2 regions of the Bacillus cereus group sp. BfR-BA-01316 genome follow, and region 2 is predicted to be linked to the other one. Evidence: riboswitches for the same ligand, from Rfam matches in the RefSeq annotation. Region 2 holds a riboswitch; the other holds the start of a gene.

Region 1 (15,164 bases), on a different contig from region 2:
TACCACATTGAAAGGAGCGTGATAGAAATGAAAGTTTACATTTTACCAAATCGCGTCACTTTAGTCGGCAAAGCATGGCAAATTCGTCATAAGCTAAAACAATATGGCAAAGAGTATACAACTGTACAAGAGTGGATTACAGCAAATAAAGTGAAACTTTAATCAGAGGGGGTTTGCGGAACAAAAAGTAAACGTTTGTCAACCTCCTTCCCCTTTCGTACAATAAAGATAAGGAGGTTGACCTATGAAAAAACGTCAATTAGGAAACTCAGATTTATATGTTACGGAAATCGGATTTGGCTGTATGTCTCTCGGTACATCTGAGGCTGAAGCTATGCGTATTATCGATGAGGCAATCGATTTAGGAATTAACTTTTTTGATACAGCGGACTTATACGATTATGGATTAAATGAAGAATTTGTTGGAAAAGCCCTGAAAGGAAAACGCGACCAAATTGTTCTTACAACAAAGGTTGGAAATCGATGGACAGAAGAAAAAAACGGTTGGTCTTGGGATCCTTCTAAAACTTATATAAAGGCCGAAGTAAAAGAGAGTTTACGAAGACTTCAAACAGATTATATCGATTTATATCAACTGCATGGCGGGACGACTGAAGATGCTATAGATGAAACAATTGAAGCCTTTGAAGAATTGAAAAAAGAAGGTATTATTCGTCATTATGGTATCTCTTCTATACGTCCAAATGTCATTCGTGAGTATGCAAAACGTTCAAATATCGTTAGTGTATTAATGGAGTACAGCCTTTTAAATCGTCGTCCTGAAGAATGGTTCCAGGCGCTTAATGAACATCAAATTAGTGTCATCGCACGCGGACCACTTGCGAAAGGCATTTTAACTAACAACAATGCAAGCAAGATAGAAAGAGTAAAGGAAAAAGATTACCTCTCCTATTCTTATGATGAATTACATACAACACTCGCGAGTGTAAAAGAAATTATAGGAGAAAAATCTTTAACTGGATCGGCCATTCAATACTGCTTACATAATGAAGCTGTTGCATCTGTTATACCTGGTGCAAGCTCTATTCAACAGTTGCAAGCAAATATACATGCTGGGGAACAAACGTCTTTAACAAAAGAAGAATATACACAACTTCAGCAAATTGTTAAATTTGATACATATACATTACATCGTTAAAAAAACGTTATCGTACAGGTCATAGCCATCAAGTTAAAAAAGAAGGTGTCCCAAAAGCTCATTAAAAATGACCTTTTGGAGACACCTTCTTTGTATTGATCTTTATATAGATGAGAAGTTGTTTTATGAACTGATTTAACGTTATGTTTATCTACTGAGAATAAACGATTATTATTTTTCTTATTTCGAACTAAAATTAATTGATTTGTAGCGTTCGGGCAACTTTCCCACCACTTTCTATAACCGTACAGATAGCGTTTTTATAACGTATCATATTTATCAGGATTCGTTCCTACATGTAAATTACGATTTAACGTATTAATTTGATCCATCTCTTCTTCAGTTAATGAGAAATCAAAAATAGTAAAGTTCTCTTTAATACGAGATGGCGTAACAGATTTAGGAATAGTCACAATCCCACTTTGAATATCCCACCTTAATATAACTTGTGCAGGTGACTTTTCATATTTTTTAGAAATAGCCTGAATAATTGGATGCTGGAATACTTCGCCGCCTCTCATTAAAGGACTCCACGCTTCCATTTGAATTTGCTCACCTTGACAGAAATCACGCAATTCAAATTGCGCTAACATTGGATGAAGTTCAACTTGGTTTACCATCGGCTTCACTTTGCAATTTGGTAATAACAGTTCTAAGTGATGTTTATGAAAATTAGAAACAACAATGGCACGCACTTTACCTTCTTCATATAGCTTTTCTAGAGCACGGTATGTATCAACATACTTCCCTCTGATCGGCCAATGGATTAAATATAAATCTACATAGTCCATTTGTAATTTCTTTAAACTTTTTTCAAACGCCCGAAGAGTCTCCTTGTACCCTTGGTCATCGTTCCAAACTTTCGTTGTAATAAACAAGTCTTCTCGCGAGATTCCTGATTCACGAATCGCCTCTCCGACACCGCTTTCATTTTCATATACAGTCGCTGTATCAATCGAACGGTATCCAACTTCTAACGCTGTTTTTACTGCTTGTTTTACTTCGTCGCCTTCTTTCGCTTTATAAACGCCTAAACCAATCATCGGCATTTTCACGCCGTTATGAAGTGTAGTTGTTGGAATATACACAGTCGTTCTCCCTTTCATCCTTACATTTTTTATAAACCACCACTTTATTTCAACAAGATTCATCCAAAAAGTCAAAACATACGTACAGTTTACATAATAATTTTATACACCTTTTAAAAAAATAACGTGAACTCAGCCATTCACGTTATTTTCTATCCATTCTTTCGCCTTTTCATCAACATTACGTACAAACTCATTTTTTCCTTCCGTATACATCGTGCCATCATATGTATATTTTTCCGCTAGTTCTTTCTTTAAAGTCGCATACGCCTCTGCTTCTTCACAATGAGCCATCATGTAATCACGAAACGATAAATGCCTTGTAATCTCAGGATTCCCTTTTTCAAATACGTGCAAGTGATACGAGCGTTTCTCCTCAGTTCCATGAATAAAAAAACGACGACCTGAAATACCATTTTCACCTTTCACAATATAACCAAGCTCGTCAAAGTGTTTGTTCCAATGATCAACTCTTTCAATACTATCTACTTCCATTATCATATCAATGATAGGCTTAGCCGCAAGTCCTGGCACTGATGTACTACCAATATGATGAATTTCCACCGTTTCTGGCATCGCCACTTTTAATCTTTCGGCTTCCATTTGGAATTTCTCACTCCAATGATTTTCGTACGAAACGACTACAATTTTCCTCATTCTAACTCCCCTTTTCTTACAAACTCGTCAAAAAAATGATCAGCGGCATTTCACTGATCATCTTTTTATTATTTAAAGTCTTTCCAAGTAAGGCTACTTTCACTTAAGAGTTCTTCAAATGATTTATTCTTTTCACGTTCTTTTTGTTCCTTACGCTTTCTTTCTTGCTCTGCTGCCTCTTTTTTCTCTTCTCTCACTTGCAACTCTTTTTTCTTATTCTTTAATTGTTGCATGAGCGAATCATTCAATTGATCACCTAGTGTAAGCGATTCTTTCTCTGGTTGATTCATTTGAGATTGTCTTTGTGTTTGTCTTTGCTTCTTTTTCTTCATGCTGCCCACCTTTTGCTTTTTCCTCCATTATAGAGGATACACAATGAAATCGACAATAAAAAAGGCACATTACTTTCATCATTTCTATCATTTAACTTTTATAAATATGTAAATTTTTCGAAAAAACTAAATTTTATTGTAGCTATAATCCTATTAATCTATTAAAATTATGTCGTATGATGTCAGATTATAAAAAAAGGAGAAATTAATTATGTGGAAAAAAATCATTCCTGCTGTTGCTGTTTTAAGCACCCTTACTTTTTCAAGCGTATTCGCCGCTCCTCCATCTCAGACTCCTGCTGAACAAAACCGATACATAGACGTACAAATGCTTGGTATTAATGATTTCCATGGACAACTAGATACTGTAAAAAAAATTAACAATAAAGAAGCTGGGGGAGCTGATTACTTAGCTACTTATTTAAAAGAACGTAAAAAACAAAATCCTAATACACTTCTTGTACATGCTGGAGATATTGTCGGAGCTAGCCCACCAGTTTCTGCTTTATTACAGGACGAACCGACTATTGAATTTTTAAATGACTTAAAGTTTGATGTTGGTACAATTGGAAATCATGAATTTGATGAAGGCATCGATGAAATGCAACGCCTCATTTACGGTGGATATCATGAAAAAACAGGGAATTTCAAAGGAGCAAACTTCCCTTATGTCGCTGCAAACTTCTATAACAAATCAACTGGCCGCTTATTTTTACCACCATTTACTGTAAAAATGGTAGATGGAGTTCCTGTAGGGTTCATTGGAGTTGTTACAACGGATACACCGAATGTCGTTATGCCAACTATGCTAAAGAATGTACAAATTACTGATGAAGTAGAGGCTATTAATAAATCTACTCAGCAATTAAAACGTCTCGGTGTTAAATCTATCGTAGTCCTCGCGCATGTCGGAGGTACAACTGATGACACTGGTGTAACAAACGGTGACCTTACCCGCATTGCAAATGCAACAGATCCCGAAGTTGATGTTATTTTCGGCGGGCATAGTCATACGTACGTAAACGGTACTGTAAATAATAAACTCATCGTACAAGCGAACTCTTACGGAATGGCTTTCTCAGACGTAGATGTAACAATTGATAGAAAAACAAAAGATATTGTGAAGAAAAAAGCTGAAGTTATTACAACGTACCATGAAGGTGTAGAACCTGATAAACAAGTAAAACAAAAGTTAGATCAATATAAAGAAAAAATTGCACCGCTTGTAAATGAAGTTGTCGGAAAATCTACAGCACCTATCGACCGTAAACAAAACGATGCTGGTGAGTCTACTCTTGGAAATTTAATTGCCGATGCACAGCACCAAACAATGCAGGCACAAATCGCTCTTATGAATCCTGGTGGAATTCGTAATGATCTAGACGCTGGAGATATTACTTGGGGCGAATTATACGGCATTCAGCCTTTCGGAAACCAATTAATTAAAGTAGATTTAACAGGTCAAGATATTAGTGATATATTAAATCAACAATGGCAAAAAGGCGCAACGAGAATGCTTCAAATTTCAGGTATTCAATACACTTGGGATGCAAATAAACCGAATGGCGAAAAGGTTACTAATATCCGTTTAACAAATGGTGAAGAATTAGTTTCCTCTAAAACGTATAGCGTAGTTGCAAATGCTTTCCTAGCTTCTGGCGGTGATGGATTCGTATCCTTTAAAAATGGAAAAAATGCTGAAACTGGTCCAAACGATTTTGAAGCATTAGTCGATTATGTAAAACAAGTGAAAGAACCAATTCAGCCGATTATTGATGGCCGTATTCAAAAAATCAACTAAATACTATTCAAACTAGTGCGTGACACTCGAAAGAAGAAGCTCCTTTTATATGCAAGGAGCTTCTTCTTTTAGAGTCATACGTATTGACATTCTTCTAGTGCAGTAAAGGATAAGCACATAGCCCCTTGTTTCCTCGTAGTATATAGAAAACCATAATAGGAGGGTTTGTATGTATTTCTATCCAAACAATGACGATACATTATCTCGACAAAACGACAAACTCATTCGTAGTATTGAGAAAGCAATTAACGGAGAATATAACGCCATTCATTGTTATGCTAAATTAGCTAATTTAGCTCCAGACATAAATGAACGAAATCAAATCCTTGAAATTCGGCAAGATGAAATAAAACATTTTCACCAATTTGTACAAATCTACACCCTTTTAACTGGTAAAAACCCTCAGCCACAAATCACTGAAGAATGTCCAACTCTTTATTTGAACGGATTAGAATTCGCTATACAAGATGAGCAACGAACAGTTGATTTTTACTTAGAAATTGCAGACGAAGCGACAAATCAACAAGTGAAAGAAACATTTCGGCGCGCAGCAGCTGATGAACAAAATCATGCCGTTTGGTTCCTATATTACTTTTCGAAACAAAACAAAAAATGAAATGAAATGAAATAAAGGATACACGCTCTTATATGGAACATAGTATCCTTTCTTTTATTTCTCTGGATACGTTTCATGATTAACATCATACCGTTGCAAAAATTCCTGTAGGGCTTCTTCTACAATTTTAGACTTTTGAATCCCTTTCGATTCCGATATAACATCTAGTCTTGCTAATACTTCTGTATTAATCGAAAAGGTTCGTTTCTTTTTCTCTGTGCTCCTACTTATAATTGGAGCGCTTACTTCTTCTCTTTTTCTTAGCAATTCATAAATGCTTTGTAATTGTTCATAAATTAATAATTGATAGTCTGTTTTTGCATATTGAAGGGCAGTAGCTTCTTGGATTTGCAAATGACGTGGCTCTTCACCATCACCTATAAAGATACGTTTTTTCTGCTCTCCATCATATTCATATCCAATCACCCTTAATTTCTTTGATAATGTATATGGGCTCATTTCGAGCCGTTTCGCTATAATAGCGATTGATTCGCGTCTATTTAAAGAATCAATAATTTCTCCAATCGTCACATTCTCCCTCCTCTCTTAATCGCCTAAGCTTGAAATCTAACCAGTATGTTATGATACAATGATTTTCTAGTAGTATATGCAAAAGAAAGAGCCTGTGCGATTCATACCATTTAAGAAAAGGAGGTTTACATATGCTTTTTCGTAGCCATACCCCTCGGTTTTATAACGAAAAGAAGCAATTAATCCCTAACAGTATCGCTACGATAGAAAGCGTTATGATTAATGACCGGAAACAATCTCTCCTTATACGCGGACAAAACGTGGAACAGCCTATTTTATTATGCTGTCATGGCGGTCCTGGTATGGCACAAATCGGCTTTATTCGCCATTTTCAAAAAGAGTTAGAAAAGCACTTTATCGTTATTAATTGGGATCAGCGAGGGGCAGGTAAATCCTTTTTATGGCGGGATATCCAAACAAACTTTACGATTGATCAATTTGTTTCAGATGCAAAAGAGGTTATTCAATATCTTCTCAAACGCTTTAATAAGCAAAAATTATTTCTTGCTGGTCATTCTTGGGGGAGTATTATCGGACTACAAATCGCTAATCAATGTCCCGAATATATAGAAGCATACATCGGCATCGGTCAAATCGTACATATGAAGCAAAATGAAGAATTACTATATCAACATTTAATTAGCTCTGCCAAAAAACATGACCATAAAAAGGCATTAGCTTCTCTTTTAAAATTAGGGAAACCACCCTTTTTAGATACGAGACGCCTCATTATTCAAAGAAAGTGGCTTGGTACATTCGGAGGAGCAATCCAAAATGGATCTTCCTTTTCTTTCATACGAAAAGGCTTCTTTTCTCCTGAATATACGCTATTAGATTGGTTCAAATTTCTCGCAGGAAATTTAAAATCCGGAGTTTTATGGGAAGAGATGCTGACAATCGATTTCTTTTCATCTATTTCAAGTTTATCTGTTCCTGTTTATTTTTGTTCTGGTCGCTATGATTATCAAACTCCTTATGCACTCGTTCAACAATATTGCGATATCATTCAAGCTCCTATTAAAAAGATGATTTGGTTTCCAAACTCGGCACATTCTCCAGATTTAGAAGAGCCTGAGTTATTCGCTAAATCTTTACAATCAATTAAACAAGAACTATCTTTTCAACATTAATAACAAAAGGCGCTTTTACATTTCATAAAAAACATTTTATAATGATATGTCGCAAGTATATGTCACTGCAAACACTTGCTTGCCTTAACAGAATAAAAATTAGGGAGATTACATTTATTATGAACGCTGTACTCATCGCAGTAACAGTCATGCTACTGCTTAGTTTGTTACGTGTCCAAGTCATTGTCGCCATTATCGTTGGAGCTTTAACAGGCGGACTTATCGGCGGACTCGGTATTTCAGAAACAATTAGTACTTTTACAGCTGGTCTTGGGAACAGTGCTCCTATCGCATTAAGCTACGCAATGCTCGGTGGATTTGCTATTTCCCTTTCAAAAACAGGACTTCCTGATGCAATGATCCAATCAGCTTTAAAATGGATTGGCAACGAACAAGACACGAAAAAACAAGTCTATTCTAAAATACTTATATTATTTATCATTTTAACAATGGCTTGTTTCTCACAAAATATTATCCCTGTTCATATCGCCTTCATCCCAATCTTAATTCCCGCACTTTTAAAAGTATTAAATGAGCTGAGGGTGGATCGTAGGCTTGTAACATGTCTTATTACATTTGGGTTAATTACCCCTTACATGTGGGTCCCAGCAGGATTCGGAAAAATTTATCATGACGTATTGCAAACAAATGCTGCGCAAAGCGGTCTTACATTTGATGTCGCACTTATTCCAAAAGCGATGACTATTCCAGCAATCGGTATGATTATCGGATTATGTGTAGCGGTTTTCATTACATACCGAAAACCACGTACATATGAAACAGAACAAATTCATGCTGCACAGAATGAAATCGTTCCCTATACGAAAAGAAGCATTACTTTTGGTTTATTATCAATAATTGCTACATTAACTGTGCAATTAGCAACAGAATCAATGATTTTTGGTGCTTTAGCAGGTATTATCTTCTTATCAGTTAGCGGTAGTCTCCCTCTTAAAGAAGCCGATGCTATTTTAACGAGTGGAATGCGTATGATGTCCTTTATCGGATTTGTTATGATTTCTGCCGCTGGATTTGGCGCTGTTCTTCGAAAAACTGGACATGTTGAATCTCTTGTGCAAACGAGTGCACATATAATCGGAAATAATAAACCGCTTGCTGCATTTCTTATGCTCATTATTGGACTTCTCGTTACGATGGGAATTGGTTCTTCCTTTTCAACCATCCCAATCTTAACAACAATTTTCGTACCGTTATGCGTCCAGCTCGGATTTAGTCCCATGGCTACAATCGCAATTATCGGTACAGCTGGTGCACTAGGTGATGCAGGTTCTCCAGCATCCGATAGTACACTTGGACCAACGTCCGGTTTAAATGCTGATGGTCAGCACCATCATATATGGGATACGTGCGTTCCAACTTTTCTTCACTATAATATACCGTTACTTATATTCGGCTTTATTGCCGCAATTACACTATAAAAGGTGCGTTTTAAAAACGCACCTTTTACTTTGTTGTTTCTCTCTCAATGCATCTAAATTCTGTTTCCACTTCTTCTTGTCCCACTTGTTTCTTCTTTATTTTTCCTATTAACTGCTGAAAAGCTATTTCCCCATTTTCTTCGATATAACTTCCAATCGTCGTTAATGCTGGACTTATCCATTCACCCTCTACACTCCCGTTAAATCCAATGATTTGCAACTTACCTGGTATATGAATATTAAGAGTTTTCGCCGCCCTGATTAGCTCAATAGCGACCTTGTCACTTGAAGCTACAACCCCATCTATGTATGGATGCTTTTGTAACAATTCAAGAAACTGTTGATTCGTATACCCTTGTACAATTTCCTCTCGATAAGAAAGTCCTTCTTTCCAAGCAGTATCTAGAAATCCTGCCACATGCTCTTCCATTTCTTCACTCTCTACTCCCTCACCGATATAGGCAAGAAACTGGCAGCCTTTCTCTTTTAATAAAGAAACAGCTTTCTGTCCACTTTCATAATAGCTCATAAGAGATTGTCGTTCTTCAAGCACAGTGAAAGGAAGTGAGATTTCTCCTATACTTCGAAAAACAGATTTCGTCATTATAACGCCTGCAATGTTATTTTGCTCCAACATATCTATGTATCTATTCTTATTTTCTATATTACAAACTATTACTTGATACCCTTCTTTATATGCTATTTCCTCAACGAAACGGAGCAAAGTGATGTATGATGGATTATGCAAATTATCTACAAGTAATGCAATCATCGTTGAAGGCTGTTTAAATAAAGGCTTTGCTGTAGCATTCGGTCTATAATGTAATTCTTCAATTGCTTTTTTTACTTGTTTCACCGTATCTTCATGGACATATCCTTTTTCGTTAATGACTCTTGAAACGGTTGCGACTGAAACACCGGCCAATTTTGCAACATCACGTATAGTTGCCACATCGTCACCCCTTAATATGGTAATAGATTACAATTTTAAACTAAACCAAAATATAACATTCGTCAAGGTTATTGTTTTATATTTCTGAAAATTGTTACACAACTTCCACTCTACTCATAAAATATACTCCAGCTGAATTTCATGTGAAATCGCGATATTATCATAACCAATAAACGGAATTTCTTTCTTTATTTTTCGTGCTTCCTTTACCGCATCAATATATAAGTTCGTCATCATGAAGTTACGTTTTTGATAAAAACGAAGTGCGTTCATATTATCATTCGTCGTAATGAGCCACACTTTTTTACATTCGTTCTCTTTTGCCACTTGCAACACACAATCCACCAGTTTTGTACCAATCCCCTTCCCTTCCTCAAAACTATTTAACGATACAATTTCACACATGTTTTCTATCACTTTATATGTCAGAATTCCCACTATTCTGTTATTTCTAAGTGCAACAAAACCGGGTAATTCTTCTAATTGATGTACTCTGCCTCGAGAGACCATCATTGAGCTTCCCCAGTTTTCACACATAAAATCCTGAATTGCTTCTTTCATTTCTGGTGTAATTTTTTGTATATGAACCATATACGATTTCTCCCCTTTTCACATCATTGTGATACAATGTTAGTGTATCACATGTAGAGGTATTTGGAGGATGAGGTAAAGTATGAAACGTTTTTTTACAGCATTGTTTACTATACTAGGTGCACTAACTGCGATTGGGATTTTCTTTACAAATAAAGTTATGTACTTGAAGAAAAAAACAGAGGAAGAAGTTTTAGAACGCGAAACGAAAAAGCATTTTCATTTGGACGATTTTAAGGCTATTCAAAAAGAAGAGGTTCACATCCCTTCTCAATTCGGATACGAACTTCACGGATATTACATGCCAGCTGGTCATTCCAATAAATTTATGATTTTTTGCCACGGTGTGACCGTAAATAAAATGAATTCCGTTAAATATGCAAACTTATTTTTAAATAGAGGATATAACGTATTTATTTATGATCATCGCCGCCATGGTAAAACCGGTGGTAAAACAACAAGCTATGGCTATTATGAAAAACATGATTTAAAGTCAGTAGTTGACTGGCTAAAAGATCGTTTCGGAACGAATATTACACTCGGAATTCATGGTGAATCTATGGGTGCTGCAACTCTTCTTCAATATGCAGGACTTGTAGAAGATGGTGCTGATTTTTATATTGCTGATTGTCCTTTCTCTGATTTTTATGGACAGTTACAACATCGTTTGAAAGTTGAGTTTCATTTACCAAAATGGCCTTTATTACCTTTAGCAAATGCCTTTTTAAAAGTTCGTGATGGCTATACAATTCGTGAAGTTTCACCAATTGATTGTATAAAAAATATTAACAATCCTGTTCTCTTTATTCATAGTAAAGATGATGACTATATTTTATCTGATATGACGAAATCACTTTATGAAGCGAAAGAAAATAATAAACAGCTTTATATTGCAGAACATGGTGCACACGCTTGCTCTTATAATGAAAATAAAGAAGAGTACGAAGATGCCATCGATCAATTTTTAAACACATATGTAAAAGAAACAAAAAACAGGCTTGCATAAGCCTGTTTTTTTACTGCGCTAAAACGTCTGTAACTTGTTCCATATTTTCAGAAATCCACTTTACTGCCTCATCTAGCGTTGGGAATTCCGTCGTTTGAAAAGTCACCTCATCTTGAAGTAACCAAACATCTTTCGGTTCTTGTCCTACACCTGCGATTGACCAATGAAGTAAACTATATGGATGATTATCATTCAAAAATGATGCCCATGTGCGCTCATTTGCAATATTTTGTAGTGTTCGTAATTTTTTATCCATCTTTCGTCACCTTACTCTAGTCAGTTATAAAAACTATTATAACACTCTCTTCTCTCTCAAACAAAGTGCTCTTTTTATATTGTCAAGTACTCTCCCTAATTATATGATGAGATTAAGCGTTTAGAAAGGAGGGATAACGTTGGCAAAAGTACAAATTAAAGTAAATGATAATGGCTCTTTTCGCGTTACAGGGGACGTGGAATTAGTCGATTCACAAGGGAATGTATTCCCAGCAAAACCGGCATTTTCTTTATGTCGTTGTGGTCTATCAAAAAATATGCCTTATTGCGATGCTTCGCATAAGGGAAAATTCGAATCTGTTGTTAGAGCACCAGAGGCAGAGTAATTTTGGACGTAACATGCACATTTTTTTGTGCATGTTTTTTCTTTTGATCAACTCCTGTATAGCCCTTTCCCTTACAACATTTCTATTACGTTTATCTCCCTTCAGACCTACATCTATTTTCAAACAATTCTTCACATTCGAATGTTTTTTACTATGCTTTTTTCTTTTTTGTGCTATAATGTGAGCAAACAACATCCTTCGGGGTCGGGTGAAATTCCCAACCGGCGGTGATGAAGCGTAAGCTTCTAAGTCCGTGACCCGTTTTCAACTCGAAAACGGTGGATCTAGTGAAACTCTAGGGCCGACAGTATAGTCTGGATGGGAGAAGGATATGTTTTCTAGTAATTATATATAGCGAATACACTTTTATTTCAGTATGCATATTTTTAAAGGTTCATTTTGAATCTTTATATATGTTTTATTTTGTATACTTATGTTTCTATACTGAAATAAAAAGATACGACTAGCGTTTGAAAAATTCGATATTTTGCTAGGTTTTTTCCTTATGCCAAAATATCAGTCATCGTTAGGTTTCTTTCCTATACTTTCGTATTCGAACTATATTTCTAGAAATCACGTCTCCCAAACCCCAAGGATATAAAATCCTTGGGGTTTTTTGATTTTTTCAGGAGAGGTGAAGAGAATGACAGATCAAGAATATATGAGGATTGCCTTGCAGTTAGCACAAGGTACCTCCGGACAGACAAGTCCAAATCCTATGGTTGGTGCTGTTGTTGTAAAAGATGGAAACATCATAGGAATAGGAGCTCACTTGCGTGCTGGTGAAGAACATGCTGAAGTTCATGCACTTCATATGGCTGGTGAAAAAGCAAAAGGTGCTACCGTTTATGTAACACTTGAACCGTGTAGCCATTTTGGAAAAACACCACCTTGCTGTGAATTACTCATTGAAAAAGGAGTCCAGCGGGTTGTAATTGCTACCCTTGATTGCAATCCACTCGTTTCTGGTAATGGAACAAGGAGATTGGAAAAAGCTGGGATAAAGGTAACTACTGGTGTTCTTGAAGCGGAAGCAACTTTATTAAATCGATACTTTTTTCACTATATGAAAACGAAACGGCCATTTGTAACAATAAAAACAGCAATGAGCTTAGATGGAAAAACAGCGACTGTAACGGGGGAAAGTAAGTGGATTACAGGAGAAAAAGCACGTGCAGACGTTCATCAGTATCGTCATACTCATGATGTGATTCTTGTCGGTGTGAATACTGTTATAACTGATAATCCACATTTAACGACAAGAATTCCAAACGGAGGTAAACATCCTATACGCGTTATTTTAGATACCCACTTAAGAACGCCGCCATCTTCTCATGTCATAACAGATGGCTTAGCTCCGACATGGATTATTGTCGGTAAGGATGTAAATAAAGAGAAAATAGCTTCTTATGAATCTGAAAATATAACTATATTCCAAATGAAAACGAAGCAAATTGAAATACAAGATGTCCTATCCCTACTCGGTGAGAAACAAATCCTTTCTCTATTTGTTGAAGGTGGTCAAGCGGTACATGCAAGCTTCTTAAAAACAAATAGTTTTAATGAAATCGTGACCTATATAAGCCCGAAATTAATTGGTGGAAAAGATGCACCCACTTTATTTGGCGGAGCTGGTTTTTCAAAGTTGCAAGATGCACTTTCCTTAACAATTCAAGAGATGAAGCAAATTGGTAATGATATAAAAATTGTTGCAACCTTAAAAAGCGAGGTGACGGAATGTTTACAGGAATTGTAGAAGAGTTAGGAACGATATCAAGCATGACTCAAAGCGGGGAAGCAATGAAGCTAACTATTAACGCAAATCAAATTTTATCAGATGTTAAGTTAGGTGATAGTATCGCGGTTAACGGGACTTGCTTAACCGTAACTAATTTTACGACTACTTCATTCACTGTCGATGCAATGCCTGAAACGATGAAAGCAACATCACTTCGTATGCTAAAGCCAAGTGCTAAAGTGAATTTAGAACGGGCAATGGCTGCAAACGGACGATTCGGTGGACATTTCGTCACCGGACATATCGATGGCATCGGTACGATTTTAACTAAAAAACAACATTACAATGCCAACTATTACAAAATAGCAATTTCTGATGAATTACTACGCTATTGTTTGCATAAAGGATCCGTTGCTGTTGATGGCACTAGTTTAACAATATTTGATATAGACGAATCTTCAATTACAATCTCACTCATCCCACACACCGTAAGCGAATCTGTCATCGGAGAAAAAAAAGCCGGGGACATCGTAAACATTGAGTGTGACATGATTGGTAAATATATTGAACGCTTTATTTCAAAGCCCGTAAAAAGAACAGACTCAATGACCGAAAACTTTTTACAAGAAAACGGATTTCTATAAGGGGGAAGCACAATGTTTCATCGTATTGAAGAGGCTCTAGAAGATTTAAAACAAGGAAAAGTCGTTATCGTATGTGATGATGAAAACCGAGAAAATGAAGGCGACTTTATTGCTTTAGCAGAGTACATTACACCAGAAACGATTAATTTTATGATTACACACGGCCGTGGTCTCGTTTGCGTACCGATTACAGAGCAATACGCAGAGCGTCTACAATTAGAGCCAATGGTTTCTCATAATACAGATTCGCATCATACTGCGTTTACAGTAAGTATCGATCACGTTTCTACAACAACAGGCATTAGTGCTCATGAGCGTGCTACAACAATACAGGAATTATTAAATCCCGCATCTAAAGGAAATGATTTTAACCGTCCTGGACATATCTTCCCATTAATTGCGAAAGAAGGTGGTGTCCTTCGCCGTGCAGGTCATACAGAAGCTGCTGTTGATTTAGCAAAACTATGCGGGGCTGAGCCAGCTGGAGTCATTTGCGAGATTATAAATGAAGATGGGACGATGGCACGTGTACCTGATTTAATGCAGTGTGCAAAACAATTTGATATAAAAATGATTACAATTGAAGATTTAATTGCTTATCGCCGTCATCATGAAACACTTGTTACAAGAGAAGTGGAAATTACATTACCTACAGAATTCGGTACTTTTCATGCAATTGGCTATTCTAATTCATTAGATACGAAAGAACATATTGCACTCGTAAAAGGTGATATTTCAACAGGCGAACCTGTACTTGTACGCGTTCATTCAGAATGCTTAACAGGCGATGTATTCGGTTCGTGCCGTTGTGATTGCGGACCACAGCTACATGCTGCACTTGCTCAAATTGAGCGTGAAGGTAAAGGTGTTCTCCTCTA
Region 2 (15,164 bases):
CAGGAAGTATTTATGCAAGAAGGAGAGGAATATGAACTATGTGAAAGAGGGGATAGCGAACGAGCTGTTCCGATTGGGGGGCATACCCTTCCGCCATTACCTTATCCATATAATGCGCTAGAACCGTACATTTCACGAGAAATTATGATGTTACACCATGATAAACATCATCGTAGTTACGTGGAAGGATTAAATAAAGCAGAGAAGATGATGGAAGAAGCGAGAAAAACAAATCAATTTGATTTAATTAAGCATTGGGAAAGAGAAGCGGCTTTTCATGGATCAGGTCATTACTTACACACGATATTTTGGAATAACATGAAAAAAGATGGTGGTGGAAGTCCGAGAGGGGCTTTTTCACAACAAATTGAGCAAGATTTCGGAAGTTTTTTACGTTTTCAAAAGCATTTCACAGAAGCAGCTTCTAAAGTGGAAGGTTCAGGATGGGCGATTCTTGTATGGGTACCCCGTTCAGGAAGGTTAGAAATTTTGCAAAGCACGCTTCATCAATTGTTTACACAGTGGGATACGATACCGCTCCTTGTACTGGATGTATGGGAACATGCATATTATTTACAATATCAAAATCGAAAAGATGAATATATTAAAAATTGGTGGAATGTTGTAAATTGGCCAGATGTAGAAAAGCGATTTGAAATTGCGAAGCAAATTGAATGGACACCGTATTAGACGCATATCCCATGCGTCTTTTTTAGTGGAGGTGGAAGGAAGATTTCGTTCATATTTTAAAAGGCCAAGCATAAACTTGTACAAAAAGTGCCAAAAGGACGTGGGGGGGAAATATGAGACGAATTTGTATAATAATTACGCTAATTATAATGTACGCAAGCGTTATGCCGATTCCTGCATATGCAAAAATGAACGGTGGTGTCAGTGCTCGTAACGCAGTCTTAATGGAACAACAATCCGGTCGTGTGCTATATGGAAAATTAGAACATGAGCCACAAAAAATTGCTAGTATAACAAAAATTATGACAGCATTGTTAGCTGCTGAATCAGGAAAAATGAAAGAGCTAGTATCGGTTAGTAATGAAGCAGTACGAGTAGAAGGATCGGCAATTTATTTAAAACCTGGACAAAAAGTGAAGTTAGAAGATTTAGTTTACGGATTAATGCTTAGATCTGGTAATGATGCAGCACAAGTAATTGCTGAAAATGTGGGAGGGAGTATAGAAGGGTTCGTATATTTAATGAATGAAAAGGCGAAAGAAATCGGAATGAAAGATACGCATTTCTCAAACCCGCATGGCTTGGATGGGGATGGATCGCATTATTCGTCGGCTTATGACATGGCATTATTAACGAAATATGCAATGGGGAACGAGACCTTTAAGGAGATTTTTGGAACAAAAACGTATAAATCAGATTCTTGGGATTATCCGTGGAAAAATAAACATAAGCTTGTGACATCTTATTATGAATTTGCAACAGGGGGAAAGACAGGTTTTACGAAGAAAGCAGGACGGACGCTTGTCACAACAGCTTCAAAAGATGGACTAGATTTAATTGTCGTAACTTTGAGTGCTTCTAGTGACTGGGATGATCATATGAATTTGTTTGATAAAGGCTTTGAACGCTATAAGCAAGCGAAAGTTTTAGGACAAGGAGCACTCGCTGAAATAAATGAAAAGAAATATGCCAATCATGTTTATACGAAAAATAGTTTTTCTGTACCTTTAACTGAAGAGGAAAGAAAGAGCGTGTTATTGAAAGTTGAGCTCGACAAAAGTGCAAAACTTAAGGATGGAGTAAAGATTGGGAAGACAGAAATTTATGTAGGGAACGAGAAAGTTGGAGAACGAAATTTGTTTTACAGTAAACGAAAGTTAGTAGCTACAACGGGAATGTATTGGAATAACGTAAAAGAAATCTTCTCTTACATGATAGGTGTTGGGATAGATGGTTAATCTCGTATGGGCAGCGATGGCAGTTATAGGGATTGTGTATGCCATGATAAATGGAACGATGGAAGAAGTGACCAAAGCAGTGTTTGAAGGGTCAAAAGATGCTGTAACGATTTGTATTGGACTTATTAGTGTTTTAGTATTTTGGCTCGGTTTAATGAAAATTGCTGAGGAAGCTGGATTGTTAAAGAAGTTAGTATCACTTTTTATGCCGATAGTAAAAAGATTATTTCCAGAAATACCGAAGGATCACCCTTCAATGGGATTCATTTTATCAAATATGATGGCGAACTTTTTTGGGTTAGGTAATGCAGCAACACCTTTAGGTATTAAAGCAATGGAACAACTGAAAGAGTTAAATGGTGGAAAGGATTCAGCAAGTCGTTCTATGGTGACGTTTCTAGCATTAAATACTTCAGCAATTACATTAATTCCGACTACTGTCATTTCGATTCGAATGACTTATGAATCAGCAAACCCTACTGAAATCGTTGGCGTAACATTTATAGCACAAGTGTTATCGATGATTGGAGCGATTTGGATTGACCGCTATTTTTACCGGAGAAGGAGTAGAAAGGGGCGGAAAAAATGAGTATTGTAAATACAATTTCATTATGGGTAATTCCTTGTGTAATTGGTTTTATCCTTTTGTATGGCACGATAAAGAAAGTTCCAACGTATGAATCGTTCGTTGAGGGCGGAAAAGAAGGGATTCAAATTGCGGTTTCCATTTTGCCGTTTATGGTTGGAATGCTTGCATCTATTTCTATTTTTCGGGCATCAGGTGCTCTAGATGCGATGATATCAGTAATGAAGCCGATGTTAGACTTTATTCATGTACCAGCCGAAATCGTTCCACTTGCACTTATACGTCCGATTTCGGGATCTGCTGGTTTAAGTATTACGACCGACTTAATCGCTACATATGGGCCAGACTCGTTTATTGGTAGGTTAGCTTCAACGATGCAAGGTAGCACAGATACGACTTTTTATATATTAACAGTATACTTTGGGGCTGTCGGTATTAGAAAAATGGGAGATGCATTAAAGGTAGGACTTTTTGCAGATTTAATCGGAATTATCTGCTCAATTGTGTTTGTTTCTTTATTGTTTCAGTAATGCTATTCATTTTTTACGCTATTTCGCTTATAATATGTATACGACCACTATTAAGGTGTAGCTTAATAGTGGTTTTTTTATGCGGTATTTTTGACAAAATGATGAACTTTTATTGTGAGGAATATGAAAAATATGGACAATAATAAAGGGTAAAAACATGATTTGACCTTTATATGTTTATTATCATCACTATGTTGTTTAAGTGAGATGGAGCGAATAACCGTAAAGCGTATGCGGTTGCCAAGTCTTTCTAATGTAAGGTAAGATAAATTCGAGGTGAAAAAAAGAAATGGAACGATTACAAAAAGTGATTGCGCAAGCAGGTATTGCATCGAGAAGAAAGGCTGAGGAATTAATTCAGCAAGGGAAAGTGAAAGTTAACGGGAAAATAGTGAAGGAGTTAGGAACAAAAGTAACTCCTCAAGATAAAGTAGAAGTAAATAACATCCCTCTTGAAAAAGAAGAACCTGTTTATTTTTTACTATATAAACCAACTGGTGTAATTTCAAGTGTATCAGATGATAAAGGAAGAAATGTTGTAACAGACTTTTTCCCTGAAATTAGACAACGTTTATTCCCAATCGGACGCTTAGATTATGATACGTCTGGCGTATTATTGATGACAAATGATGGGGAATTTGCAAATGTATTAATGCATCCGAGATATAAAGTTGAAAAAACGTATGTTGCGAAAATTAAAGGGCCATTAACAGGTGAGAAAATTCGCATGTTAGAACGAGGTGTTGCATTAGAAGATGGGAAAACAGCACCAGCACAAGTGAAAATTATTTCTTGGGATAAGCGTAAAGAGATGGCGATTGTACAATTAACGATTCATGAAGGACGTAACCGTCAAGTACGTCGCATGTTTGAAGCGTTAGATTGTAAAGTAATGAAATTAAAACGTGAACGTTATGCCTTTTTAGAAGTGGGTAGTTTGCGACCTGGTGATGCAAGAGAATTGACACCGCATGAGGTGAAGCAGTTACGTGCACTTGCTTCTACAAAGCCAAGATAAGCGATAAAGTGAAACCTTTCACCAGTGGAATTATCCGCTGGTGATTTGTTCAATAAAATATTTGAAGTAAAGAATACATATATTTATTATTCATTGAAGAGAGGAGAGACAATATGAAAAAAAACAGATTATTATTTCGTGTTATCATTCTGCTCATTTTAAGCGGTGCTGTAGGATTTACACTGTATCAAGGATTTTTTTCTGATAAAGAGAAAATGCAAATTGGAAAAGAAGCACCTAACTTTGTTGTAACTGATTTAGAAGGAAAGAATATTGAATTAAAAGATTTAAAGGGAAAAGGTGTATTTTTAAATTTTTGGGGAACTTGGTGTAAACCTTGTGAAAAAGAAATGCCTTATATGAATGAATTATATCCGAAATATAAAGAAAAAGGCGTTGAAATTATTGCCTTAGATGCAGATGAAACGGATATCGCAGTGAAGAACTTTGTGAACCAATATGATTTGAAATTCCCAGTTGCAATTGATAAAGGGCAAAAGATCATAGGTACATATGGAGTGGGACCATTACCAACAACCTTTTTAATTGATAAGGAAGGCAAGGTAGTTGAGCAAATTATAGGTGAGCAAACGAAGGAACAACTGGAAGCCTATTTAAAGAAAATTACTCCATAATAAAGATAGCCTTCACATAAGAGGTGCTTGGTGTATAGCACCTTCACTCTAAAAGATTCTGAGTATTGCGGTAACTTGAAAGTAGAATATACAATAGTACATAATAGATACAGGGGCGGTGAGAGCTTTGAAAGAAATTAAATGTGAATGTGGACATGTTAATCCGATAGGAACCATTTTTTGTGAAGCATGTGGGAAACCATTTGAAAGTAATGAAAATATGAAATTATTGGATATGAGATATGAGGGGAGTGCTCGGAGATCTCTCACACATACAAAAACGATAGTCGATAAAATTTGGAGTTTTTTCTCTTCTGTAAAAGTAGGCGTATGGTTAATCGTAATAACTTTAGCTGCATCGGCAATAGGAACTATCTTTCCCCAAGAAATGTACATAACTCCAGGAATCGAACCAGCTGAATATTATAAGACCGAGTATGGATTTTTAGGACAATTATACTATCAATTAGGATTTAATAATTTATATGGATCATGGTGGTACATGATTTTAATTGCTTCCATTGGTATTTCACTTGTTATATGTAGTTTAGACCGTGTGATTCCTCTTTATAAAGCATTAAAAAAACAGGGGGTGAAAAGACACCCAAGTTTTTTAAAGAGACAGAGAGTGCACGGGACTGGTACGCCGCATGAAGGTGACTTAGAACGAGTTCAAATTAATTTAAAGAAACGTAATTATAATGTGAAAGTGGAAGACGGGAACGTTTTAGCGGAAAAGGGACGTTTTTCCCGTTGGGGTCCATATGTAAACCATATTGGTCTTATTATCTTTCTATTCGGTGCAATGCTACGTTTTTTACCGAGTATGTATGTAGATGAAGCACTTTGGTTACGTGACGGTGAAACGAAAGAAATACCAGGAACAGATGGTCAATACTATTTGAAAAACGAAAAGTTTATCAAGGAAGTTTATGATAAGAGTAAGGATAAAGAAGTTTTTGATGAAGCAATTGATCGTGTTGGTGATAAAATGATTGCGAAAAACTTCCAAACAAATGCTGTATTATATAAAGCGGTAGGAGAAAATATATCGGGTCAAAAACCAAAATTAGAAAAGGTAAAAGAAGCTGAAATTCGAGTGAATGAGCCACTGAAATTTGATCAATTTGCTGTTTATCAAGTGGATTACAAAGAAAGTGAATTTAAAAGCATGTCTTTCCATTTGCAAAACAAAGAAAATAATCAAAAGTGGGGACCGATTAAAGTAGATTTAGCGAATCCTACAGAAAAATATGATTTAGGAAATGGGTATTCTCTAGAACTATTAAGCTATTTTCCTGATTTTTATTTTGATGAGAATGGAAGGCCGAATACGAAAACAAAATTACCGAATAATCCTGCATTCGTCTTTAAAATGTTTACCCCGGAAACACCAGATGGTGAAGTTAGTTTCGTCGGTATTCAGCAAAACATAGAGCCTGACGGGAATAATAAATATAAAATGTCATTTGCAGGTGTGGAAATGCAAAATGCAACAGCTCTTACAGTAAGAAAAGATTTGACGCTTTGGATTCTCGGTATTGGAGGATTTATATTTATGGTTGGTGTGATTCAAGGTATGTATTGGAACCATCGACGTATTTGGATACAACGTGTTAATGATGAATGGTGGGTTGCAGGCCATACGAATAAAAATTGGTTCGGCTTAAAGAAAGATATTGAAAGAGTACTAGAAGGAACAGCGATTCCACAACCACACGATAAAATGAATGATAAAAAAATTAGTTAAGGTGGGGAAACGATATGGTACAAATAAGTAGTAATTTTCTGTTCGCCGCGTTCATCTTATATTTAATTGCAACTTTATTTTTTGGAGGAGCAATTAAAGAAAAAGGTAACAAGTGGGCAAATATAGGTATAACAATAACGATTTTAGGTTTTGTAGCCCAAACGGTATATTTTATAACAAGATGGATTGCTTCAGGACATGCACCCGTTAGTAATTTCTTCGAGTTTGGTACCTTCTTCGGTATGATGCTTGTTGGCGCTTTTATTGTTATGTATTTTATGTATCGTGTAAGTATTATCGGATTATTTGCATTACCAATCGCGCTTTTATTAATTGCATATGCAAGTATGTTTCCTAGAGAAATATCACCCCTTATCCCATCTTTAAAAAGTAATTGGCTACATATTCACGTAACGACAGCGGCAGCGGGACAAGCAATATTAGCAATTAGTTTTATTACAGGCGTAATGTATTTACTGAAAAATGTAGATCAATCAACAAGAAGTAAGCGCACATTTTGGTTAGAAACAGTAGTTTTCACACTTGTTTGTACAGTTGGATTTATTGGAGTAACAACGGTATTCTCTAGTATGAAATACGAAGCAAAGTTTCAATGGATTGATAAAAATGAACAACAAGTTGAGATGAAGTATAATCTTCCGGCTTTAGTTGGACCACATGAAGGGAAGTTAATAACAGAAAATAAATTAGAGCCGACAGTAGAGGTTCCAGCAATTGTAAATGCGAAAAAATTAAATACTGTTATTTGGTCAGTGTTAGTCGGAACACTACTTTATATTGTATTAAGACTTGTTTTACGTAAGCGAGTGTCAGCGGCACTTCAGCCGTTAGTAAAGAATACGAATAGTGATTTATTAGATGAAATCGGATATCGTTCTATTGCGATAGGATTCCCAGTGTTTACATTAGGAGCATTAATCTTTGCAATGATCTGGGCTCAAATCGCTTGGACGCGCTTTTGGGGTTGGGATCCAAAAGAAGTTTGGGCGCTTATTACTTGGCTCTTTTATGCTGCGGTATTACATTTACGTTTATCTAAAGGATGGCATGGAGAAAAATCCGCCTGGCTTGCAGTAATTGGTTTTGCAATCATTATGTTTAACTTTATTGTAGTAAACTTAATTATCGCGGGTTTACATTCATATGCATAGAGAAATAAAATAGGAGAGTGTATGTCACTTTCCTATTTTATTTTTGTCAAATTTTCTTCTTTTTTGAGAAAAACATGACAAAGTAGCGGTTGATTCTGTAAAATGATGTCGAGGACCAAATATACTGTTCAAAAAAAATACATAGTTTTGGAAAAAAAATGAACAAACTTTATTATTCTTGTGAAGCATAATATGGGAAGTGGAACGTTAAAAAATGCTTAATTAAACGAGGATAGGTGCAACATTATATTGTAGAAGGGTAGGTGTAAACCGTTGTGGTAAAAGTACGCAGCGGGTAGAAATGGAAAATGAATCAAGAATTTTAATTGTAGATGATGAGGATCGTATTCGTCGTTTATTAAAGATGTATTTAGAAAGAGAGCAATACACAATTGAAGAAGCGGATAATGGTGATACAGCTTTAGAAATGGCGTTACAAAATGATTATGATTTAATCCTATTGGATATTATGATGCCTGGTAAAGATGGTATCGAAGTGTGTAAAGGGATTCGTGAGAAGAAAGCGACGCCAATTATTATGCTGACAGCAAAAGGTGAGGAAGTAAATAGGGTACAAGGATTTGAAGTTGGAACTGATGATTATATTGTAAAGCCGTTTAGCCCGCGTGAAGTAGTACTTCGTGTGAAAGCGGTATTACGCCGCGCTGTACCAACGACATTCTTTACACAAGATACAACGACGAAAGATGTTACTGTGTTCCCTCATTTAACAATTGATAATGATGCGCACCGCGTTACAGCGGATGGTAATGAAGTAAACTTAACACCGAAAGAATATGAATTACTATTATTCTTAGCGAAAGCTCCGGATAAAGTTTTTGACCGTGAGCAATTGTTAAAAGAAGTATGGCAATATGAGTTCTTCGGAGATTTACGTACAGTTGATACGCATGTAAAGCGTTTACGTGAAAAGTTAAGTAAACAATCACCAGATGCAGCGAAGATGATTGTTACCGTTTGGGGTGTTGGTTACAAGTTTGAGGTTGTGAACGACTGATGCTTTGGAGAAGTGTAGTAGGGAAGTTATGGATGACCATATTACTTCTCGTTTCGTTTGTTCTTGGATTTGTTGCTATTTTACTTTCACAGTTTTTTAGAACGTATTATGTTGATATGAGTGAAGCTAGGCTTCAGAAAGTTGCAACAAGTGTAACGGAATTAATTGAAGAAGGTGCCGATGTAAAAACGATTGAGGATATTGCTTACAAATTTTCTGATCCACTTTCAAGGATTATCATTGTAGAAGATGGTAAGGAAATTTCTTCTTCGCCGAAACAAGAAGGATTAGTTACTCTTACAATAGATGATTTGAAAAATGATAAAGAATTAGCAGCTGTTTTTACAGATAAAAAGGATATTAAGAATAATATTAGAAAAGCTTCTAATAGTAGGAAGAATAAGAACACTGAAAATGATATTATGATCGTCGGGAAACCAGTACAGTCAAAAAATCAAAGTGCGGTGTTTGTATATGAATCATTGCAAGTTCCAATACAAGGTATGGAGAGAACGACTGATTTTATTTTCTTATCAGCCGGGATTGCGATTATTTTAACAACTTTCTTTGCATTTTTCTTATCTACTCGAATTACGGCACCGCTTCGTAAAATGCGTGAGGTTGCATTTGAGGTAGCGCGCGGGAAATTTGATACGAAAGCCCCTATGGTGTCGCAGGACGAAATTGGTGAGCTTGCAACTGCTTTAAATCAAATGGGGAAACAGTTGAAGTTTAATATGAATGCCCTGCAGCAAGAAAAAGAGCAGTTGGCTAGCATTTTGAGTAGTATGGCAGATGGTGTTATTACGTTAAATCAAGAAGGTGAAGTCGTTGTTATCAACCCACCGGCAGAACACTTCTTACAAGTTTGGCATGAAGAAAAAGAAGTAGAGTTAAGTAAAAAACTGCCATCTGAACTTGTTGAACTATTCCATCTCGTTGTAGAAAGTGAGCAACAACAAGTTGTTGAAATTAATTTGCAAAAAGGTAACTACGTAGTTCTTATGACACCGCTTTACAATCAAACAAAAATTCGTGGAGCTGTAGCAGTATTGCGAGATATGACGGAGGAGCGTCGTCTTGAGAAAATGCGTCAAGACTTTATTGCGAATGTATCACATGAACTTCGTACACCGATGGTAATGCTTCAAGGATATAGTGAAGCAATTTTAGATGATATTGTGCAAACGAAAGAAGAAATTAATGAGTTTGTTCAAATTATTTATGATGAATCTGTTCGTTTAGGTAAACTTGTAAATGAGTTATTAGATTTAGCCCGTATGGAAAGTGGACATGTAGAGTTACATATAGGTGAAGTAGATATTCATCCATTTGTCGAAAAAATTGGCCGTAAATTCCAGGGGATTGCAAAGGATAAAGAAGTCCAATTAACAGTGGATTTCCAAAGTCCAATTGCACAATATCCGTTTGATGCAGACCGTATGGAACAGGTACTGACGAATTTAATTGATAATGCAATCCGTCATACAAATGCAGGTGGACATGTTACACTTGTAATTAATACGAAAAATAGTGGCCTTACTTTCGAAGTGCAAGATTCAGGTGCTGGTATTCCAGAAGAAGATATTCCGTTCTTGTTCGATCGATTCTATAAAGCTGATAAAGCGAGAACGCGTGGGAAAAAAGTTGGAACAGGACTCGGGCTTGCGATTGCTAAAAATATTGTTCAAGGTCATGACGGGAAGATTTTTGTATCAAGTGTCGTTGGAGAAGGAACTATATTCTCTGTATATTTACCAAATCGTATAATTTAGATATATATGTTTTTTTAAGTTGATCATGAATAAAAGCTTTACTGTTTTTTTATTTTATTGTAAGTGCAATTAAATAAAGAATGGTAGAGTTTTTTTAATAATCAGAATTAAAATAAAAAGAGAGGTGTCGAGATGAAATGAAACTTTATACAAAAACAGGTGATAAAGGGGAAACGAGTGTCATAGGTGGCCGAGTGGATAAAGATCATATACGTGTAGAAGCTTATGGCACAATTGATGAGGCGAATTCTCATATCGGATATGCCATGTCTAAATTACAAGAGGAATGTTTTCGTAACATTTATAACGAACTTGAAAATATTCAACATGAACTATTTGATTGTGGAGGGGATTTAGCAATAGTAGAGAAGAAAATCCCCTATAAAGTAACGATAGAGATGGTCGAGTATTTAGAGAGACGAATTGATTCGTATACAGAAGAAGCGCCGCCGTTAGAGCGTTTTATTTTACCAGGCGGTAGCGAGGTATCGGCTGCACTACACATTGCACGTACAGTTATAAGAAGAGCAGAACGTTGTATAGTGTCATTGCAAAAAGAAGGAGAAACCAATGAAATTGTTCTAAAGTATGTAAATAGGTTATCTGATTATTTATTTGCGCTTGCTAGAGTAATAAATGCACGTTTACAAGTGAAAGATGTGGAATATAACCGCAGTGCACTTGTTTTTCGTAATAAAGAAGAGAAGGAAGTGGAGTAATACACTTTCTTTTTTTTGTATACTTTTTTCTGTAATATCCCACAATAGAGAAGGTATGACGGTTATTAGAAAACGGAGGATGTATATGAAAGCGTTAAAATGTGGCGTGGTGATATTGAGTGTATTATTTTTATCTCAATTACATGTTTACGCTGAAGGGAATCAGTGGATATGGCCTGTTGATGGGCAGATAAGTGATTATTTTGGGACAAGACATGGGAAACACTATGGTATTGATATAGCTGCGCCTATTGGAACGCCTGTTGCAGCTATTCAAAATGGTAAGGTGACAAAGTCTTATTTTTCAAGTAGTTATGGAAATGTTGTGTTTATTAAACATGGAGAATATGAGGCTGTTTATGCGCATTTAAATAAGAGATATGTAGTTCAAGGGGATAACATTTCAAAAGGAGAGCTAATTGGAGAGGTAGGGAATACAGGAGAATCGCGAGGAGCGCATTTACATCTAGAAGTGCATCAAGGGAGATGGACGATGGAGAAAAGGAATGCGATGAATCCGTTGCTTGTTTTAAATGAACAAAAAAATCAAGTTGTGTCATCATCACTATATATTGTACAAAAAGGTGATACTTTAGTTGGTATTGCTCGAAAATTTAGTATGACAGTTGAGGAAATTAAAGTGAGGAATGGATTGCGACAAGAGCAAATCTATCCGAACCAACAACTATACGTCAAGTAAAGGCAACGTCCCAAAAGCATAACTTTTGAATAGATTTATTTTCTTCTTATTTAAGATTGCGATAGTAAATGAAATTATATCGACGCAAATTGAAATATATCGAACATAGCTCTTATTATATCGACATTTCGACAAGAAATATCGACTTAACAACAAAATACGACAATAAGAGCAACCTATTCCTAACGAAAAACCGTCCCAAAAGATCTTTTGGGACGGTTTCTTTTACCAAAAAATAAAGACACATATAAATCCAGAAATAGCTAAGTAGCTATATAAGTAAAAGACTTTTGTTCTTGTTTTTTCTTTTGTCCGAAATAGTACGATAGTTGGTTCGATTAGACCAATTGTAAGACAAAGTAAACCAAGAAGCATAAAGCCAATTGAAAGAGAATACAGGGCGATTTGTGGTGCTTGAAATGGAATCATCCATTTTAATAAAAATGCAATAAGTGCAGTGTAACAAATGCTACCGATGTATTTATTCAATGGTGTATCAGAACGGAAACCAGGAAGTTTCTTGGAAAACGGACGGGAAACAACTTCCGTTTGTAAAGATGTATGTTCTTCAATTATTTTTTGAGCTTCTTTTCCTTTTTGGAAAAGGGATAAAATCCAGTTTCGCTCACCTTGGAAAATAAATTGAGAAGTTGTTAAATAGTGATCAACTTTTACCTTATTCCAACTCTTCCATGGATGACGTTCACACAATTTTAATTTACTTTCTGTTTTTTTATCATACTGATAAATACTTATGCCATCTTGGTCAAAAGTAGCGTAGTATGTCTCTCTTGAGAATGTGCCTAGATCAATTGGACAGTAGAAAAGTAATTCTTTTTTCAAATAAAAGTATTCTTTTCTTAAGTTTTTTTTCATTGCTTCTCGAATAGAGTGTCTTTTATCTTTCTTCATGACATTTCCTCCATAACTCAGAAAATGTTCTTATCTTAACAATTCAACATCTTATCACTTTTGACGACATATGACTAGGGGATTCATAAGAGAAATACCGAATTATAAAGTGAAACTTTAATCAGTGGGGGTTTTTTTCCACCCCCCACTAATTATTAGCCCTCACCAATCGGGCTTTTACGGGCAGTTGATCTCCCGCCTAACTTCCTCGCATTTGCCGAATTTCGAGGTGGGAGTCTTACTGCCCGTTAATGCGGGATAAAAAATATGGGTTGTATTGTAAAATATAGTGATCGTTTCTCTGATTATATAAAATTAATAACTTATTTTTAGTAAGTTACACTTTTTTTGTTCACAATACAATCATGTTGTTGTATAATGAAGTGGAAAATAGAATATCGGTCTATCTTCGGGGCAGGGTGAAAATCCCGACCGGCGGTGATGAACAGTTAATAATGTCGTTCTAAGCCCGCGAGCCGTTAAGGCAGGATTTGGTGTGATTCCAAAGCCGACAGTATAGTCTGGATGGGAGAAGATGGAGGTTCAAGCGTTCAAAAAAGATAAGTATTTGAACGTCTGTTTGATGTGCCTTAAAATTCTCCCTTTGTGTAAATCACAAAGGGTTTTTTCGTTCTATGAAAAAATAGGCATAGCAGAACCTTTCCACTTTCCATGAGAAGATCGATGGAAAAGGAGAGAGAAAGATGAAACAAAAAAACAGTGTAGTGCAGATGGTGAGTGTAGCGATGCTAAGTAGTATTGCATATTTACTAATGATGTTGGATTTTCCATTCCCAGGGCTTCCGCCATTTTTAAAAATTGATTTTAGTGATGTGCCAGCTTTAATTGCAGCGATAATTTTTAGTCCAATTGCAGGTGTAATTGTAGAAGCGATAAAAAATATTTTGCATTACGGAATTCAAGGAAGTTTAACGGGAGTACCAGTAGGAGAAGTAGCAAATTTTATAGCAGGATGTTTATTTATTGGTCCAGCAGCATTCTTATTCCGAAAGTATCGCACAGTAAAAAGTTTAACAACAGGATTAATGCTAGGAACAATTACTATGACAGTTATTATGAGTGTGTTAAATTACTTTATTATTTTACCAGCGTACACTTGGTTTTTAAATTCACCAGCTATGTCTAGTGATATTATGCGACAAACTATTGTAACGGCGATATTACCGTTTAATGTAATTAAAGGAATTGTTGTAACAATTGTATTTGTAGCATTATTTTCACGCTTGAAAGTATGGGTATTTGCAAAAATGAAAAATGCTTAAAAATGTTAAACCATTGGCAGCGTAACTGCTAATGGTTTTTTTGTTAGTGAGAATGAAAAAGAGAGCAAAAAATCCCCCTCATACTTATGAGGGGGATTTTTTGAAGTTAATAAAAGACTATTCGAATTTTAAAGAGTCGCCATCAAATGATTCGTCAGCAACTTTAATTGAGTCAGTTGGACAACCTTCGAATGCATCCATCATATCTTCAATTAATACATCTGGAATTTCAACGATACCTTGGTTATCGTCTAATGTTACAAATGCAATACCTTCATCATCATAGTCATAAATGTCTGGTGCAGCAGCACCACAAGCACCGCATGCAATACAAGTATCTTTGTCAACGATTGTATATTTTGCCATATTTTTTCCCTCCTGATAATATGTATGTGAAAAGTTCGCCAAAAAATTATAACCTTATTGTAAAACGGTTTTTAAAACTTTTCAACATAAAATTATAATGATAATGCTTATCAATTAGAGTGTCAACTTATTTTTGAAGTATTTCATAAGATTTTCAAAATACTTAAATGTTATTTCGTTTGATACAATAGAATATATACAAGCATGTAGTGTGAACATGATAAGTTAAATGAATAGCGGTTAATGTGCAATCGTATTGAAAAAGGAATGAAGTTAGACTGAGAGGTGGAAGCGGTAATGCAGCTACAATATACTTTATTATATTGTTTAAAACAATTGAATGGTGAAAGAACCGTTTCTTCGATTTATTATTTATTAAAAGGAAAGAGATCATCGCAAACATTACAAGATGGGAATATGTTTCAAATTTCTTTTTTGTTTGGGATTTATAAATCATTAAATAGAGCTGATTATGATCAAGAAGTTGCAAAGTTGTTACAAACGGATTTAGTTCAAGGTATACATGATAATACATATGTGTTAACGACTGCTGGTAACATGCAATTAAACAAATGGGAAGGTGACTTTGCCTTTCCGACGTATTTAAATGGTTTACACTATGGTGAAATAGGTGAAACGTTTTGGAAGAGATTATCATTGATCGTTCAAACCATTTCGAATTTACAACAGGCGAATACGAAATTTATTCCAATTCAACAGGATACAGAAATAATGATGTGGGTGAAACGTTTTCTCACTGGAATACCATATA

The links. Region 2 has a riboswitch for FMN ahead of MR071_RS17010 (ECF transporter S component). Riboswitches for the same ligand answer to the same signal wherever they lie in the genome.
Positions count from the first base shown of each region.
Region 1: linked by a shared signal. The riboswitch ahead of ribD (bifunctional diaminohydroxyphosphoribosylaminopyrimidine deaminase/5-amino-6-(5-phosphoribosylamino)uracil reductase RibD) and the one ahead of MR071_RS17010 (ECF transporter S component) in region 2 are both predicted to bind FMN.

Region 1 is NZ_JAKUGX010000025.1:49,216-64,379, forward strand. Features, by position in the region: gene mciZ (Z-ring formation inhibitor MciZ) at 28-162, shown strand; gene MR071_RS18045 (aldo/keto reductase) at 245-1,159, shown strand; gene MR071_RS18050 (aldo/keto reductase) at 1,420-2,247, opposite strand; gene MR071_RS18055 (GrpB family protein) at 2,380-2,904, opposite strand; gene MR071_RS18060 (YqkE family protein) at 2,973-3,236, opposite strand; gene MR071_RS18065 (bifunctional metallophosphatase/5'-nucleotidase) at 3,448-5,037, shown strand; gene MR071_RS18070 (ferritin-like domain-containing protein) at 5,207-5,653, shown strand; gene MR071_RS18075 (ribbon-helix-helix domain-containing protein) at 5,708-6,184, opposite strand; gene MR071_RS18080 (alpha/beta fold hydrolase) at 6,316-7,314, shown strand; gene MR071_RS18085 (Na+/H+ antiporter family protein) at 7,434-8,753, shown strand; gene MR071_RS18090 (LacI family DNA-binding transcriptional regulator) at 8,779-9,705, opposite strand; gene MR071_RS18095 (GNAT family N-acetyltransferase) at 9,820-10,296, opposite strand; gene MR071_RS18100 (alpha/beta hydrolase) at 10,379-11,302, shown strand; gene MR071_RS18105 (DUF2552 family protein) at 11,313-11,558, opposite strand; gene MR071_RS18110 (CDGSH iron-sulfur domain-containing protein) at 11,698-11,904, shown strand; FMN riboswitch at 12,095-12,238, shown strand; gene ribD (bifunctional diaminohydroxyphosphoribosylaminopyrimidine deaminase/5-amino-6-(5-phosphoribosylamino)uracil reductase RibD) at 12,548-13,660, shown strand; gene ribE (riboflavin synthase) at 13,642-14,286, shown strand; gene ribBA (bifunctional 3,4-dihydroxy-2-butanone 4-phosphate synthase/GTP cyclohydrolase II) at 14,299-15,164, shown strand, end outside.
Region 2 is NZ_JAKUGX010000023.1:11,280-26,443, forward strand. Features, by position in the region: gene MR071_RS16945 (superoxide dismutase) at 1-690, shown strand, start outside; gene MR071_RS16950 (D-alanyl-D-alanine carboxypeptidase family protein) at 804-1,928, shown strand; gene spmA (spore maturation protein SpmA) at 1,921-2,517, shown strand; gene spmB (spore maturation protein SpmB) at 2,514-3,044, shown strand; gene rluB (23S rRNA pseudouridine(2605) synthase RluB) at 3,334-4,062, shown strand; gene resA (thiol-disulfide oxidoreductase ResA) at 4,176-4,697, shown strand; gene resB (cytochrome c biogenesis protein ResB) at 4,825-6,447, shown strand; gene resC (cytochrome c biogenesis protein ResC) at 6,462-7,619, shown strand; gene resD (DNA-binding response regulator ResD) at 7,921-8,637, shown strand; gene resE (sensor histidine kinase ResE) at 8,637-10,412, shown strand; gene MR071_RS16995 (cob(I)yrinic acid a,c-diamide adenosyltransferase) at 10,550-11,131, shown strand; gene MR071_RS17000 (peptidoglycan DD-metalloendopeptidase family protein) at 11,217-11,831, shown strand; gene MR071_RS17005 (hypothetical protein) at 12,057-12,743, opposite strand; FMN riboswitch at 13,145-13,284, shown strand; gene MR071_RS17010 (ECF transporter S component) at 13,448-14,026, shown strand; gene MR071_RS17015 (ferredoxin) at 14,144-14,392, opposite strand; gene MR071_RS17020 (YpbB family protein) at 14,690-15,164, shown strand, end outside.